Regions from separate parts of the Halopseudomonas sp. MFKK-1 genome, predicted to be linked through region 1. Evidence: predicted binding sites of a transcription regulator. Region 1 holds the regulator's gene; each other region holds the start of a gene.
What was found. Region 1 encodes FliA, which starts transcription of late flagellar genes. Its sites were predicted from a motif close to CTAAAGTTTNNNNNNNNNNNGCCGNTAA; they were not measured.
Positions count from the first base shown of each region.

Region 2: a site for FliA is predicted at 2,831-2,858, ahead of O5O48_RS12920 (methyl-accepting chemotaxis protein). Genes of this name have one in related genera too.
Region 3: a site for FliA is predicted at 2,259-2,286, ahead of O5O48_RS10640 (flagellin N-terminal helical domain-containing protein). Genes of this name have one in related genera too.
Region 4: a site for FliA is predicted at 1,567-1,594, ahead of O5O48_RS03755 (methyl-accepting chemotaxis protein). Genes of this name have one in related genera too.

Region 1 covers NZ_CP114836.1:2,382,719-2,386,930, reverse strand. Annotated here, with positions in the region: gene O5O48_RS11200 (chemotaxis protein CheA) at 1-251, opposite strand, end outside; gene O5O48_RS11195 (protein phosphatase CheZ) at 407-1,201, opposite strand; gene O5O48_RS11190 (chemotaxis response regulator CheY) at 1,223-1,600, opposite strand; gene O5O48_RS11185 (RNA polymerase sigma factor FliA) at 1,822-2,559, opposite strand; gene fleN (flagellar synthesis regulator FleN) at 2,556-3,383, opposite strand; gene flhF (flagellar biosynthesis protein FlhF) at 3,416-4,212, opposite strand, start outside.
Region 2 covers NZ_CP114836.1:2,762,417-2,766,628, forward strand. Annotated here, with positions in the region: gene O5O48_RS12915 (Na+/H+ antiporter family protein) at 1-590, shown strand, start outside; gene O5O48_RS12920 (methyl-accepting chemotaxis protein) at 1,115-2,749, opposite strand; gene rloA3 (retropepsin-like aspartic peptidase RloA3) at 3,018-3,641, shown strand; gene O5O48_RS12930 (DUF2058 domain-containing protein) at 3,675-4,202, opposite strand.
Region 3 covers NZ_CP114836.1:2,271,950-2,276,161, reverse strand. Annotated here, with positions in the region: gene O5O48_RS10640 (flagellin N-terminal helical domain-containing protein) at 294-2,174, opposite strand; gene O5O48_RS10635 (alpha/beta fold hydrolase) at 2,434-3,300, shown strand; gene O5O48_RS10630 (SDR family NAD(P)-dependent oxidoreductase) at 3,507-4,212, opposite strand, start outside.
Region 4 covers NZ_CP114836.1:837,484-841,695, reverse strand. Annotated here, with positions in the region: gene O5O48_RS03760 (efflux RND transporter periplasmic adaptor subunit) at 1-294, opposite strand, end outside; gene O5O48_RS03755 (methyl-accepting chemotaxis protein) at 409-1,500, opposite strand; gene O5O48_RS03750 (long-chain-fatty-acid--CoA ligase) at 1,788-3,485, shown strand; gene O5O48_RS03745 (methyl-accepting chemotaxis protein) at 3,501-4,212, opposite strand, start outside.

The sequences.
Region 1 (4,212 bases):
ACGGTACGTTCGCCCTTGCGCAGAATATCGAATACGTTCTCGGCGATATGGCAGCAGGCAACAAGGGCGTCCAGCTGGAGAAAGCCGGCCCCGCCCTTTACGGTGTGAAAGCCGCGGAAGATAGCGTTAAGCAGATCCATGTCGTCGGGCCGGTTTTCCAGCTCGACCAACTGTTCGGACAACTGCTCGAGAATCTCGCCGGCCTCGACCAGAAAGTCCTGGAGAATCTCTTCATCCGCATCGAAACTCATGCACCCACTCCCCTCGGGCGTGTTATCGGAAGGCCACGCAATGCCGCCTTGAATTTCCATCTCGGCGCTGCGCAGTCACTCAACGTTGCTGCCAGGCAGCGACCTTGAGCAGTCAGACCGGCCGCGCGCTCAGCGTGCGGCAGTTACAGCTGACATCAGAATCCCAGGCTGGAAAGGAGGTCATCAACCTCATCCTGACCGGAAACAACGTCTTCCCTTTTATCGGCATGAATTTGCGGACCTTCACCCCTGGAGGAGGATTTTTTTCCGTCCTCGGGAGATTCACCATGATTGATGCCGGTAATGCGGTCGACCTGTCCCGCCATTCGGACCAGGTTGACCAGGCTCTCTTCGACATCATGCACAAGCGTAGTCACACGCTTGATCACCTGGCCGGTCAGATCCTGATAGTCCTGAGCGAGCAGAATATCGTTCAGATTGGTGGACAGATCCTTGCTGGTCGATTCGGTCTGCTCAAGGAACTCGCCTACCCGGCGGTAGAGGTCGCGAAACTCGTCCGCCGCCATCTCCCGGCGCTGCAGCCGCTGCCAGTCTGCCTTGAGGGCGTTCGCCTGCTGCCCCAGATCAGCGACCTTGGGGACGCTGGCCTCGACCAGATCCATGGTCCGGTTGGCCGCCTTGTCGGTCAGCTGAACCACATAGTCCAGCCGGTCAGAGGCATCGGATATCTTGGAAGTATCGTTGTCACCACCCAGCGCGTGGGTCGTGTCGATCTGAAAATTGACGATGGCATTGTGCAACGCGCGGGTGAGCTGCCCTACTTCGTGATAAAGACCACGGTCGCGTGCCTGATTGATGGCATGAATGACCAGCAACGCTTCACCGAAGTTGCCGCTCTCAAGGTGACCAACCAGCTGGTGCGCATTGTCCTTCAGCGAATGCTCGAATTCCTGAGCGGTCGCCTGGCCGGGATCCTTACTCAAAGCCATAACCTGTACCCCGGTTGATTATTATTTAGCCTGAACTCGCTCAAAGATTTTTTCGATCTTTTCTTTCAAGGCCTGAGCCGTAAACGGCTTGACCACATAGCCATTGACGCCCGCCTGCGCGGCTTCAATGATCTGATCTCGCTTGGCCTCGGCCGTTACCATCAGCACCGGCAGGTGCTTGAGCCGCTCGTCGGCCCGCACAGCGCGTAACAGGTCAATGCCGCTCATACCGGGCATGTTCCAGTCAGTCACCAGGAAATCGAAACTGCCGCTCTGCAGCATCGGCAACGCGGTGTTGCCGTCATCGGCTTCGGCTGTGTTGGTAAACCCAAGGTCGCGCAACAGGTTCTTGATGATGCGCCTCATCGTCGAAAAATCATCAACGATGAGAATTTTCATATTCTTGTCCAAGTCGACCTCCGTACAAACCAGGGAATGTGCAGGCCTGCACCCCAAAAACCCATCGCAAATAACCAATCAAGCCGTAAAAGAAGCTCTGATCAATCAGCTGGAAGCCAGCAGGCTGATCGGATGCACCCTCGAAAACGCCACCTGGACGTCCGGCCCGAAGCCACTACCTGTCGAGCAATCCGAGCATTGTCCGGATGTTGACGACAAAATCAATCATTTCGCCAGCTCATCAGCTTCGAGCGCAACCTAGCAGCACATTGACTGTGCAACTGACTGACCCTGGATTCACTGACACCCAGCACGGCGCCGATCTCCTTGAGGTTAAGCTCCTCATCGTAATAAAGCGACAGCAGCAGTCGCTCGCGCTCGGGCAACGTGTCGATTGCCTCGATCAAAGCCGCTCTGAAACGCTCATCCTGCAGCCCGGACGCCGGTTCCTCGCCGCCCTGCACATCTGCCGGCGCACCCGACTCAAGCAGATCATCAAAGCTGAACAACTTGCTGCCGGCGGTATCGCTGAGAATCGTATAGTACTCTTCCAGGCTCATCTCCAGCTCGGCGGCAACTTCGTGATCCTTGGCGTCACGCCCGAGCCGCGCCTCGACCGCGCGCATCGCATCACTGACCATCCGCGTATTGCGGTGTACCGAGCGTGGCGCCCAGTCGCCCTTGCGCACCTCGTCCAGCATCGCACCGCGAATGCGGATGCCGGCATAGGTTTCGAAACTGGCGCCCTTGCCGAAGTCGAATTTGCGGGAGGCTTCCAGCAGCCCGATCATACCGGCTTGCATTAGATCCTCCACCTGCACACTGGACGGCAGCCGCCCCAGCAGGTGGTAGGCAATTCGCTTTACCAGCGGCGCATACTGCTCGACGAGTCGATCCTGCTCACCGCGAGAACTCTGTGCTCGTGTATACATGCTCAATCCGCCAGCCTGTGCTGTCATAGGCCAGACCCTGTCGGTTGCACCAGACGTTCGACGAAGAACTCCAGGTGTCCTCGCGGGTTGGCCGGCAGCGGCCAGGCATCAACTTTCTGTGCAATGGCGCGAATTGCCAGCGAGGCCTTGCTGCGCGGAAAAGCTTCAAACACCGCGCGCTGCTTTTGCACTGACTTGCGCACCGCCTCATCAAACGGAACGGCTCCGACATACTGAAGTGCAACGTCAAGAAATCGATCCGTCACCTTGGCGAGCTTAGCAAACACCATGCGGCCCTCCTGCGGCGTGCCGACCATATTCGCCAGCACGCGGAATCGGGTCATCCCGTAATCACGGTTGAGCAGCTTGATCAGGGCGTAGGCATCGGTAATCGAGGTTGGCTCGTCACATACCACGACGAGCACCTCCTGCGCCGCCCGCACGAAGCTGACTACCGAATCACCAATGCCGGCCGCCGTATCGACGATCAGCACGTCGATATTGTCACCGATCTCGCTGAACGCCTGAATCAGGCCGGCATGCTGCTGGTGGTTGAGGCTCACCATGTTGGCGGCCCCCGAGGCGGCCGGCACAATACGAACGCCGCCGGGGCCGGTGACCAGAACGTCGCGCAGATCGCACTTGCCCTCCAGCACGTCGGCCAGCGTTGCCTTTGGCTTGAGCCCCAGCAGCACGTCAACGTTGGCGAGACCAAGGTCAGCGTCGAGCAGCACAACGCGCCGTCCCATCTCCGCCAGAGCAAGGCTGAGATTCACCGACACGTTGGTCTTGCCGATGCCACCCTTGCCCCCGGTGACCGCGATTACCTGAACCGGATGTTTGCTGCCCATCTGCGCTGATTACCTTAATCCTGTGAAATTGCTTAACTGGCCCGCTGGCTGTTCATCATACCGGCAAATACGTCGGCCATGGTCTGATCTGCCGGCGCATCATTACCTGCCATACTAACTGCACGACTCACCAGCTGATGCCCGACGGCGCGGCTGATATCGTCGGGAATGCGCTGGCCATCTGCCAGATAGGCTACCGGCAAACCCTGCTCCATCGCCAGCCCCAGCGATTCACCGAGCGTTGCGGCCTCGTCCACTTTCGTCAGAATGCAGCCCGACAGACCGCACGCCTTGTAAGTATGGTAGGCCGCTTTCATCACCCGGTGCTGGCTGGTCGCCGGCAGCACCAGCAGATTGCGTACCCGACGCCCCTGACTGGCCAGGGTGTCGAGCTGGCCGCGCAGGTAGGGATCGTTGGCCTGCAGGCCGGCAGTATCAATCAGAACCAGGCGCTTGCCGGCGAAATCGGCCAGCACGTCATTGAGATCCTGCTGCTCGTCCACCACCTTGACCGGCACATTGAGAATACGGCCCAGGGTGCGCAACTGTTCGTGTGCGCCGATACGATAGGTGTCCATGGTGACCAGAGCAACGTGCTGACTGCCGTGCTTGAGCACGTAACGCGCAGCGAGCTTGCCCAGGGTAGTCGTTTTGCCGGCACCGGTGGGGCCGACCAGCGCGATCACGCCGCTGGCATCGAGCGGCTCTTCGCGCAGCACCGGCACACGATGCGCCAGATAGGCCAGCAGCATGCGCCAGGCCTGACGCGGATCACTCACGTCAGAAACCTGACGCAGCAGATCCTGACTGACTTCGGCCGGCAAGCCCA
Region 2 (4,212 bases), 380 kb from region 1:
CCGCCGTGGTCGCAGCCTTTGTCATTCAGCTGTGGCTGGATTCGATGATCATGGGCGCGCTCGCCGGCTTCGTGATTTTCTCGGTGTCGGGAGTTGTGCGCTGGCGTGAGGCTGACGGTGTCTTCACCGAAGGCATGAAGATGATGGCCATGATCGGCTTTATCATGATTGCCGCCGCCGGCTTTGCCGAAGTAATGCGGGCTACCGGCGCCATCGGGACACTGGTCGACAGCTCTGCGGCAGTGATTGGCGATAATCGTGCGCTGGCGGCGCTGCTGATGTTGCTGGTCGGGTTGCTGATTACCATGGGTATCGGTTCGTCGTTCTCGACCATTCCGATCATCGCGGCAATCTATGTACCGCTGGCAATGCAGTTGGGCTTCAGCCCGGCGGCGATTGTTGCTCTGGTCGGTACTGCTGCGGCGCTGGGTGATGCCGGTTCCCCCGCGTCTGACTCGACCCTCGGCCCGACTGCGGGTCTGAACGTGGATGGGCAGCACAACCACATCTGGGACACCGTGGTGCCGACCTTTATCCACTACAACCTGCCGCTGATCATTTTCGGCTGGATTGCGGTGATGGTGCTGTAACGCATCGAGGTGAAAAAAAGCCCTGCTCGGGAAACCGGGCAGGGCTTTTTTGTGGTTATTGGCGGAATGCCAGGGGCAAAAACTGTCGTGCTGTTTCCTGATGCGATATGCGAGGGGGTAGGCGGCGCGCAAGCAGATGTTTGATTTGTTCAGCATTGTGCTGCCACCGAGTCCCCATTTCGCCTTCACGGCGAGCCAAGGGGGGCTGCTTGCCCAGCCCCCCTTGGCGATCCCCCCGGGCACCCGGCTACGCGGCCCTGCGGGTTCGCTGCGTTGCTCCGCTTGGCAGGGGCCGGCAGAACTCGGCTCTGCGAGCCTCAGACAGGCTGCCGTCCTGTTTCCTGCCAACCCTGCGCTACTCGCCCGCGTAAACGGGACGAACCCCGGTGCACACTTCATCATTCGAGTATTCGGTTAACTGCCCTGGAATACGCGCTTGTCGCATTCCCACGGGCTGACTCGATGAATCACAAAAAAGCCCAGCCCGGGAATCCGGGCTGGGCTTTTTCGCTGCAGCAGTCCAATCAGATTCTGAAGCGGCGCACCAGCTCATCGATCTGCCGGCCCAGGCTGGCGAGATGTTGACCGGCCTGCGCGGTTTCGCGGGCGCCGTCGGTGGTCTCGCGGGCCAGTTCCGCCGCTTCGGTGACGTTGCGATTGACGTCTTCGACCACGGTTGACTGCTGGGTGGTTGCGCTGGCAATCGAGGCGTTGAGTGCGACCAGTTGCTGCATCGACTGGGCAATCTGTTCGAGTGCCGCGCCGGCTTCGTTCACCTGGTCTACGCTCGCCTGAGAGTGGCGGCTGCTTTCATTGATCACGCCGACGACCGTCTGGGTATTGGTCTGCAGCTTGCTGATCATATTGTGAATTTCTTCGGTCGACTGCTGGGTGCGCTGGGCCAGATTGCGCACTTCATCGGCCACCACGGCAAAGCCGCGACCCATCTCGCCGGCGCGTGCCGCCTCAATGGCTGCGTTGAGTGCCAGCAGGTTGGTCTGCTCGGCGATGTTGCGGATCACATCCAGTACCGAGGTGATTTCATGGGCATCGCTGGACAGGGTTTCCATATGCTGGACGGCGGTATTGACGCTGTCGGACAGCAAGCGAATCTCATGGATGGTCTGTTCGACCTGCTGGCGGCCGTTGGCTGCGCCCTGGTTGGCGTTTTCTACCTCCTGGGCGGCGGCGTTGGCGTTTTGGGCTACGTCCTGAACGCCGTAGGTGATTTCGTTGATGGCGGTGGCCATCAGCTCCATGCGTTCTGACTGGCGGCTCATGTCGCGCAGGCTGTTGTTGCTGATCTGGTCCAGCTGCTGGCTGGAGCTGATCAGTTGACGCGCGCTGTCACCCAGTTGGCCAATGATGTCGGCCAGGTTGCGGTTGAAGCGGTTGAAGTAACTGGCGATCTGCGACAGTTCATCGCGGGCGTCGTCGTCCAGGCGGCGGGTCAGGTCGGCCTCGCCACTGGCAATGCCGCGCATGGCGTTGACGATCTTGTCCAGCGGCTGGGAAATGCTCCGGCCGATGACAAACAGCAGCATGAACATGACCAGAATCACCAGGACGCTGACAACCAGTGAATTGATCAGCGCGTCGCGGAATTTGGCCTGCATGGCGTCAACATAGATGCCTGTGCCCACCATGTAGTCCCAGGGCTTGAAATGCTTGAATGCAGCGATCTTCTGTGAACCTTCCTCCTCGCCCGGTTTGGGCCAGGAGTACTGGAAGCTTGCGGTGCCTTCGCTGCGTGCCTTGCGTACCATTTCGGCGATGACATTGACGCCTTCCTGGTTGCGCATGGTGGAGAGGTCGGTGCCGACTGTCTGGGGAGCAAGCGGGTGCATGATCATGATGTTGTTCATGTCATTTACCCAGTAATATTCGTTCCCGTCGTAGCGCAGCGCAGCCAGTGCACTCAGGGCTTCCTTGCGGGCCTGCTCGCCGGTCAGTTCGCCGTTGAGCTCTTTCTGGTGATAGAAGGCCATGAGATCATGCGCAACCTCGACCAGATGGGTTGCCTTGACGATTTCGCCGTCGCGGATTTCCCGATGCAGGTTGGACAGCGAAAGCCCTTCTGTCATCAGGGTGCTGGCCAGGGCAATAATCATGATCAGCCAAACTCGCTGACTGATTCGAATGTTGCGCAACAGCTTCATGAAACCTCCGCACGCCTTGTGCTTGTGTCTATTATTTTTTTGTGGTGCCGGCAACGAATCCTGTTCGCAGTGGCCTTAAGGTTATCGGTTGAATACGTCAAAACCTGAGCGGTATTTTCCCGTCATCCGTGCTGGCGATTTGACTGCAAGCGAGCCGGGCTTGCAAGGGGTTATCTGTTTTTGTGATCTTTGCTTATAAGGTGCGCGGTGTCGCACGCTCTGTTTCGCCGGCTGCAAGGCTGGTGGTCAACCAAGGTAAGGGTATCTCATGCGGTCAGTAGTGAAAGTGGCAGCGTTATCGGTTGGTCTGTGGTGTGCCATGGCCGGAACGGGTGTGTCGGCGGCGGATGAGCCGGTTCGGTTCGGACCCAGAGTCGTCGGGTGGATCGAGAAGGGCCTCATTCTGCCTGAATACACGGCGGTCAAGATCAAGGTGGATTCCGGCGCACTGACCTCGTCGATGCATGCGGTCAATATCGAGGAGTTCGAGCACATGGGCCACGAATGGGTCCGCTACGATGTGCCGGTGCGTGATGCAGACACCGACGAGATGGTCACCATGCACTTTGAGCGCCCGGTGTTTCGCCGCATTCTGGTGCGCGGTGCGGGTGGGTCTGATCGCCGGCCGGTGGTCAAGATGTCGATCTGCATGGGCGACCGGGTTTACGAGGAGCAGTTTTCCCTGCGTGACCGGGGTGACATGAACTATCCGGTGCTGATTGGCCGCCGCACCATTGAGCATGTGGGGCTGATCGACGTTTCAAAGACCTTTATGCACAAGCCCAGTTGTTCCGAGGCCGACTACGATCAGGAGCGTCAGCGACAGCACGATCGTGAGGAGAAGGGGGCGGGTAACGAGCCGATGACTCCGGCTGGGGAAGTAGACGCCTGAACAAATCGGCCGCCCCTGGGCGGCCGATTTGCTTTACCACATCAGATCGTCGGGGATTTCGTATCCTGCGTACGGATCGTCCTCTGCAGGCGTTTCTTTCTTCACTTCTGCAACATGGACAGGCCAGTGGGGGGCGCGCTCGCGGACTTTTTCGGCGATGTCCAGGGGGATCAGCACGAAGCCGCCTGACAGCCGGGTAATGCCCAGGCGACCGCGGCTGAGCAGGCCGAACTGGTCCTCGGTAACGTGGATCTTCTTGATCTTGTTCTTGCTGACGAACTGATAGGGCGTTTCGCCACCGGTGCGATCGACCACGTTCTGTTCGATCATCTGCTTGGCCTGGGCTTCGGCCGCCTTGCGTGCGGCTTCGGCCTGGCGCTGCTGGTTCAGTTCGCGGTCACGTTCGGCCTTTTGTTCGCGGGCTTTTTGCGCAGCGCTGGGGCCAGCGTCACCAGCCGGCTGGGCCTTGGCTTCCTTCTTCTTGGCGCGTTGCGCCTGCTTGAGTTTCTTCTCGTCGACCAGTCCGGCCTTGAGCAGTTGAGCTTGTAGTGAATTGACCATGGTTTGTCAG
Region 3 (4,212 bases), 110 kb from region 1:
CAAAGCTGTTACCTATATCGTTCGTACTAAGCCAATCTTTAGCCGTATTTCAGCCAATCCATGGCCGTTCGTCGGTCGGCGCAGTCGTTGACCGCGCAGCGCAACGAGAAACGGACGCGACATGTCGCGTCCCTACGGCGTGCGGAGGATTTGGCGGCGTCTGGTGGAGAACGCCGCAGGCTTCTCCACCAGACGGCCTTGAGGTCAACACCAGGCACAGCACAGAGAGAAGCCACAGCGGAGAACGCGTTGCGCGTCTCCACCCTACCCGGCAGAGCTCTGCGAAGGCGCCCTTAGCCGAGCAGACTCAGCACCGCCTGCGGCAGCTGATTGGCTTGGGCGAGAATCGCCGTGCCGGCCTGCTGCAGAATCTGGTTCTTGGTCAGATTGGCGGTTTCTGTGGCATAGTCTGTGTCCTGAATACGGCCGCGGGCGGCGGAAGCATTCTCGGCGACGTTCTGCAGATTGCTGATGGTCGAATCAAAGCGGTTCTGGATCGCACCAAGCGAGGCACGGGTAACGTCGATTTCACTCAACGCCGCGTCAATGGTGCTGATTGCCGCCTGGGCGCCCGCTGCGGTGGTGATATCCAACTGCTCCACCGAGGCATCACGCGCGCCCTCGTCCAACCCGCTGGCGGTTGCGCCATCGGTAAAACCGAGGTCAGTCAAACCGCTGTTGCCAGCCAACGCGCCCAAGGTAATGGTGGCGTCGGTGCCTTTGTCGGTGGTGACAAACTGCAACTTGCCTTCGCTGACCGTGGCGCGCACCTCACCGACCAGGGTCGCGTTACTGGCGATCTGCTGGTTGATGTTGTCGGCCAGCGATTCCAGCGTGGTGTAGTTGGCCTGATCGATATTGATGGTCTGTGCAGAACCACTACCAACAGCGATCGTAAAGCCTCCTACGTCACTGCCCGTACCCGTCGTATTCGTACGCCCCGCACCGAATACCTCGTCAGCGGAATCGCCGGATACCGTGAGAGCCTCACCGGCAAACGCACCTGTCTGCTGCAAGCTGAGCACACCGCCAGATTCGGAAACCATGACTCGACCAGCCAAACCACCGCCATCAATCTGACTCTGAATAGCCTGAGCCATAGTCGCGGCGCTGGCGTAGTTCTGATCCAACGTAATTGACTGCGACGTACCACCCAGATCAATAGACAAACTACCGGGACCACCGTCGGCAGTGACGATGCCCGGCGAACCAATAAAGGTGCCGAAGATTCCGCCAACCGCAAACTCGCTGGTTGGCGTCGGACTGAGCATTCTGAAGCCTAAGCGCCCGTCACCATTGTCAAACGCCTCAAGAGTTACACCGCCCGGACCATAATCGAGTAGCAGCTGCGCGTTAACAGCGTCAGCCAGGTCCGTCACCGTGTTATAGGTGCCCTGAGGAACCGAGATATCCTGAACCACCGCTGGCCCCGGAAACGGCACGGCATAGGATTGAGCAGTCATCGTATCGTTGGAGTTATCGATGGTGATCGAACCTGCGAATACGGTAGAACCGACAAACTCAGCGGTAGCGGGGTTGCCATAGCTGGTCTCTGCAACCCCAACACCCTGAACCGATGCCGCAGTCCCGCCTGCCGCTACCGTCAAACTCGCCGGCGCACTCCCTGCCACCAACGACGCTGCAGTCGCATCGCGCGAGCCCTTGGTGCCCAGATCAGTGGTACGGAAGCTGTCGATTTTGACGCTGATGGTTTCATTGGCCTGCGCGCCAACCTGAATATTTTCCGAAAAGCTGCCGTCGAACAGCGATTTGCTGCCGAACTTGGTGGTCGTCGAGATACGGTCCAGCTCGTTCTTCAGCTGTACCATTTCATCGTTCAGCGCCTTGCGCTCGGAGTCGCCGTTGCCGCCGTTGGCCGATTGCAGGGCCAGATCGCGCATGCGCTGCAGAATGCTGGTGGACTCCTGCAGTGCGCCTTCAGCGGTCTGCGCCAACGAGATGCCGTCGTTAGCGTTCTTGACCGCCACGCCCAGGCCATTGATCTGGCTGGTCAGGCGGTTGGATATCTGCAGACCTGCCGCGTCGTCTTTCGCGCTATTGATACGCGAACCGGACGACAATCGCTCCAGCGACGTCTGCAAGCTGCTAGACGAACTACCTAGATTACGCTGCGCGTTCAACGACGCGACGTTGGTATTGACGGTCAAGGCCATGGCATGACTCTCAGTGAAGACCGACTGCGAAATGATGGTAGCGCCGGCCCTGTTCATTAGCCGACGCACCGCCCCCATGCCAGCATTTCGGCACTACCGAAAAAAACTTTAGGCCGGCGTCAAACCACCAGCAGATGACACCCCGATGAACACAGACAAACGGCACCCCGATGCAACCCGCCTGTCATCTGACTGGGGTTAGCTGTGAGCACCCCGGTCGTCGCCCTGCGTCGGCAAGCCCACTGATATCGAGGTGCCCATGTACGCTGAGAAAGCTGTTGTTCGCGTGCACCGTGATTTGAAGGTGCACACCTGGTTTTACCCCAACCCGGCCAGCGACACGACCATCATTCTGGTCAACGGCTCGCTGGCGACCAGCGCCGCCTTCGGCCAGACGCTGCGCTATCTGCAGCCGCTGTGCAACGTCGTGTTATTCGACCAGCCCTACAGCGGTCACTCACGCCCGCACAATCCGTCGCTGCCGTTGATAGGCAAGGAAGATGAAGCACTGATTCTGCTGGACCTGATTGAGCACTTTCGGGCCGACCAGGTGATGTCGTTCTCGTGGGGAGGCGTGGCGACCATGCTGGCACTGGCGCAGCGGCCGGCGCGTGTTCGGCGGGCCGTCGTCACATCCTTCTCGCCAATACTCAACCCGCACATGCAGGACTACCTGAGCCGCGGCAGGATGCACCTGGCAGCCTGCGACCGCCAGGCCGTCGCCATGCTGATCAACGACACGATCGGCGAGTACCTGCCGCCGCTATACAAGCGCTGCAACTTCCGCCATGTCAGCAGCCTGGAGGAACACGAGTACAGCCAGATGCTGTTTCACGTGCGTCAGGTGCTGGAGCTGGATGCCGGGCAATACATGAGCTGTGTGCGCAACATCGATATACCGCTGCTGTTTATCAATGGCGCCTGGGACAAGTACACCAGCGCAGAAGACGCACGCTGTTTCGGCGAGTTGGCGAGCGATGCGCGTTTTGTCAGCATTGCGCATACCGGGCACTTTCTGGAGATGGAGCACAAGACGGCGCTGCAGGACACGCGCGCGGCGGTAGCAGGATTTGTGCTGGGCGATACGGCCGGCGCCGACAGACAGAAACTGGCGCTGGCTGGCTGAACTCCGGGACGGCCGAGTTCCAACTCGGCCATAGCGCGGCATTCCTGCCTGCTGGTCGAGCGGGCGCTCGACCTTCCCGGAAACCGCCTGCCCTGACGCTGTTGTATGACGCCGAGCTCCCGCCAGCGTAGGGACGCGACATGTCGCGTCCGCAAGTGCACCATGTCCAGGCCTGCCGCATGACCTGGATCTGCTGCATCAGAGCTTTACGGATTCAGCGAGTCGAATACCGTCTGCTCGTTGTCAGCCGCCTGAGCGCGCAGAGCGATCAGTTGCTTGATCTTGCGGTGCGGGAAGACATAGAACTGGTTGGCCTCCACCGCCTTGACGGTCATTTCAGCTACGTCAGACGCCTGAATCCTGCCTTTGGCAACCGCAGCCTTGGTCATCTCGGCACGCTTGAGTGCCGTTTCACTGAGGGCAACGGTATCAGCCTTGTCCGCCGGACGGTTACGCTGAGAGTCGGAAATACCGGTGGGGAAAAACGCCGGGCAAAGGCAGGTCACGCCGACATTGGCGCCAATGTCCTGCAGATCCAGCGCCAGGGTTTCGGAAAGCGCTACCACCGAGTGCTTGCTGACGTTGTAGACCGCCATGTTGGGGCCATTGAGCCAGCCTGCAGCAGAGGCGGTATTGACGATGTGACCCTCGCCCTGCTCCAGCATGATCGGGGTGAACACCTTGACGCCCCAGATCACGCCATAGACGTTCACACCCATCACCCACTCCCAGTCGTCCGGGGTGTTTTCCCAGGCGGCGCCACCGACGCTGACGCCAGCGTTATTGAACAGCAGGTGAGCGCCACCAAAGCGCGACTTGCACAGATCGGCCAGCGCCTGCACCTGTTCCAGCTTGGAGACATCCAGCCGCATGGTGGCGGATTCGGTACCCGGCGCCGCTTCCTCAACCAGG
Region 4 (4,212 bases), 1.5 Mb from region 1:
CTCGTCCAGCGCCACTACCAGCTCGCCGGCCTTGATATGACTGCCATCGCTGGCGGGAAGCGCGGCGATGCGGCCTGCCAGCGGTGCGACCACGGTAAAGCGACGTGGTGATTCCAGCTGGCCGTACAGGGTCAGGCGTGGCTGGAAGGCGTCAGGTGCAATGGCTTCGGTCGCAACCCGCCAGGCGCGCTCCTGGGTGCCCAGCGGCTCGGGTTGATCACGGGTGACGCGCAGCAGGATGAAAATGATGATTCCGACGACAACGATCAACAGCGGTGTGAGACGTTTACGCATTCCTTCTCTCTTGTTCTTTCCTGCGGGCGTAAGGGTCTCTCTGTATAGCGTGTGACGGCGATGGTCGCAATAGCGCTGAGTGTCGCGGCAGTGTCCTTGCGGACACTGCGCAGATCAGTGACTGCTGCCGATCTCCCGCTCGAGGCGGTCGAGCTGCTGGGCGACCTGGACACTGGCCTGTTCCATGTCCAGGAGCAGCCGGTGCAGCCTGTCATTGTCACCCTTGAGAGCGGCGTCGCGCGCCTGCAGACCGCATTCATGTACCTGGCGATGCACGTTTTCCAGCTGACGATATGCCGGCAGGTGGCTGTACAGGTCAGCTCCCTGGCCACGGTAATACCATTGCCCCAGGCGGCATTCGTGGTGATCGGTGAGTGATTGGCTCAGGTTGCCGGCGGCGATGCGCTGGTATAGATCCATCTTCCAGACCACATGATCGAGCTTAACGGTCGACAGAAAGCTGCGCGTGGCAGAGCTGTTGATCACCTGCTTCATCCGGTCGGCATGGTCGATGACCTGATGGGTTACCTGATCAATCTGCTGGGCAGAGGCGGCGATTTCCAGGCTGCTCTGCATGGATTCTTCAGCCATGCCGGACAGGGTCTGGCTCTTTTCCATTACCTGGGTTACCAGAACCTCAATGTTTTCGCTGGCGTGCTGTGCCTTCTCGGCGAGACTGCGTACCTCATCGGCTACCACGGCAAAGCCGCGACCCACTTCGCCGGCTCGTGCTGCCTCAATGGCCGCATTCAGGGCCAGCAGGCTGGTCTGTTTGGATATGTCCTGGATGACGGCAATGAAGGCACGAATGCGGCCGGCGGTTTCGTCAAGGCTGCTGGCAGATTCGGCATTGCGCTCGGCATGGTTGCCGACCGTGTCGGAGCGTGCCTGCAGGCTGCGCACCGCCTGCTGGGTCTGGGCGAATATCTCGCTCAGCGCGGTCAGGGTCTGTTGCTCATCCATCAGACGGCTCGCTGCGCCGGCCACCGATTCGCGCACATCCTGGACCAGATGATCACCCATTTCCCGGCAACCGAGCAGCTTCTGGGACAGGGTCTGCTCGCTCTCGGCAATGCCGATACGCGCATCGAACTGCCGTTGTCGTTCGTCCAGTTGTGCCGTCAGGGCGCCGAGTTGCTCCTGCAGTTGCCGGTTCAGTTCTTGGGATTGTTGCAGCTCTGCGCGCAATTGACGGCTTTTGAACACGTTTTGCTCCTGGATGGGCAGGGAGGGGTATAGGGACGATACTGTTATCGGGCCGACTCGGACTTGCTATCGGCCGAGTAACATCAAACTGTAATGATGCGTTGATTCGACTGGCAGATTATTGATTTGCGGCAGGATTTGCCTTGTCGCTCAGCGTTGGCAGCGGCTATGGCCCGACATATCCGCAGTCGATCAAGCTTCACCGGAGCACGGCACAGCGACTAGGGTTGGGAAAACAAAAAGCGCCCCGCGCCAAAGCCGCCCGGGCAGACAATGGAGAGCATGCTGTGGACACCGAATTGCGCTGGTTGAAGTCGTATCCGTCGGACGTGAATTGGGAGCTTGCCTATACCCCGGAGGCCATTCCGGCGTTGCTGGACGCGGCCGTCACCGAGTTCCCCGATAATCCGGCAATCGACTTCCTTGGCCACAAGCTTACCTACAGCGAACTCGACGCGCTGGTCTCCCGCGCGGCCTGTGGTCTGCAGAAACTGGGGGTTGGCCCCGGCGTCCATGTGGGGCTGTATCTGCCCAACTGCCCGCATTACTTCATCGGTTTTCTGGGTGTGCTGCGCGCCGGCGGGACGGTGGTGAACTATTCACCGCTGGATGCTGAACGCACCCTCGAGCACAAGATCGAGGACAGTCAGACCGACATCATGCTGACGCTGGATCTGGAGGCCTTTTACCCGCGTATGGCGAGCCTGATGACGCGCACTCGGCTGCGTCAGCTGGTCGTGGGCAGTCTGGTCGAGTTCTGTGGTGAGGTCAGTGACGAGCAGCGCCATCTGCTTGGCAAACCGGCGATGGTGGCCTGGGGCGATCAGTGCTGCAGTTTTGCCGAGCTGCTGGACAATGCCGGCGATTATCGGGAGCACCTGCTGGCCGATCCGGCCAACACGCTGGCTGTGCTGCAATATACCGGCGGCACCACCGGCGTCCCCAAGGGGGCGATGCTGACCCACGGCAATATCACGGCCTCCTGTGCCCAGCTGCGCGAGGTGTTGCGTTCGGCGATCGTGCCCGGGCAGGAGCGGGTGCTGGCAGTGCTGCCGCCGTTCCACATCTACGCGTTGATGGTGAATATGATCTTTGGCCTGCGTGCTGCCGCCGAGATCTACCTGCACCCGCGTTTTGACGTGCTGACGGTACTGCGCGAGATCAGTCAGAGCCGCATTACCACCTTCCCGGGCGTGCCGACCATGTTCATCGGTCTGCTCAGCCATCCGGAGACCGACAAGCACGACCTGTCGTCGCTGAAAATGTCCAACTCCGGTGGCGCGCCGTTGCCGGTCGAGGTCCAGCAGCAGTACTTCTCCCGTTCCGGTTGCGCCCTGCGTGAGGGCTGGGGGATGACCGAAACCACCACCAGCGGCACCTTTACGCCGCGCGACGCCCAGCCGCGCCCCGGGTCATGCGGTGTGCCGGTGCCGGGCACGCAGATTCGCATCCTGCCGCTCGACGGCGGCGAAACCGAGCTGCCGATCGGCGAGCGTGGTGAGGTCTGCATCAAGGGGCCGAATATTACCGCAGGCTACTGGAAGCGCCCGGACGCGACGGCAGAGGCAATGACTGCAGACGGCTTCCTGCGTACCGGTGATGTGGGCTACATGGACGAGGATGGTTACGTCTACATCGTCGATCGTACCAAGGACATGATCCTGTGCAGCGGCTACAACGTCTATCCGCGGGTGATCGAAGAGGCCATCTACGAGTACCCGGGCGTTGAGGAGGTATCGGTCATCGGGGTCGATGACCCCTATCGCGGGCAGGCGCCGAAAGCCTTTATCAAGCTGCGTGCCGGCGTCGAGCCCTTCGACTTCGAAACCCTGCAGGCGTTTCTCGCTTCGCGTCTTGGCAAGCATGAACGTCTGAGCGCGATGGAAATTCGCGCGGAGCTGCCGAAGACGCCGGTGGGCAAATTGTCGAAGAAGGAGCTCTACGAAGAGGAGCGCCAGCGGCAGGCCGCCCCGGCGACGGCCTGATCGCGATGCCCTGACTCAGGCGGAGAGCCGCTGGGTCAGGGTGCTCAACTCCCCGGACAACTCATGCAGGGACTGGCTGGCGCGAGCGGTGTTGTCGACTTCGCTCTGGTTGGCTGCGGCAATATCGGTGATCTCGGTGATGTTGCGGGTAATGTCCTCGGCAACGCTGGTCTGTTCGTCGGCTGCGGTTGATATCTGTCGGTTCATGTCGCGGATCGACTCGATCGCGACGGTGATCTGGGTCAGGCGCTCACCCGCCAGGTTGACCTGTTGCATGCTCGACTCGCTGCGGGTCTGACCGATGGCGATGGCCTTGACCGCTGCGTCGGCCCCGGACTGCACATCATTGATGATCTGCTGAATTTCAGCGGTTGATTCTGCGGTGCGCTTGGCCAGCGTGCGGACTTCGTCGGCGACGACAGCAAAGCCGCGTCCGGCCTCACCGGCGCGTGCCGCTTCGATGGCCGCGTTCAGGGCGAGCAGGTTGGTCTGCTCGGCGATCCCCTGAATCACATCCAGTACCTTGCCGATGCGATTGCTGTCTCCTTCCAGGCGCCGGATAACCTCGGTGGTCTGGGTGATCTGTGCCAGCATGTCCTGCATCGCCTGGATCGTGTGCTGCATGACCCGGCCGCCTTCCTGAGCATTGCTGTCGGCATCGTCTGCGGCGCGGGCAGCCTCGGCGGCATGCTGCGCAACCTGCATGGAGGCTGCAGACATTTCCTGC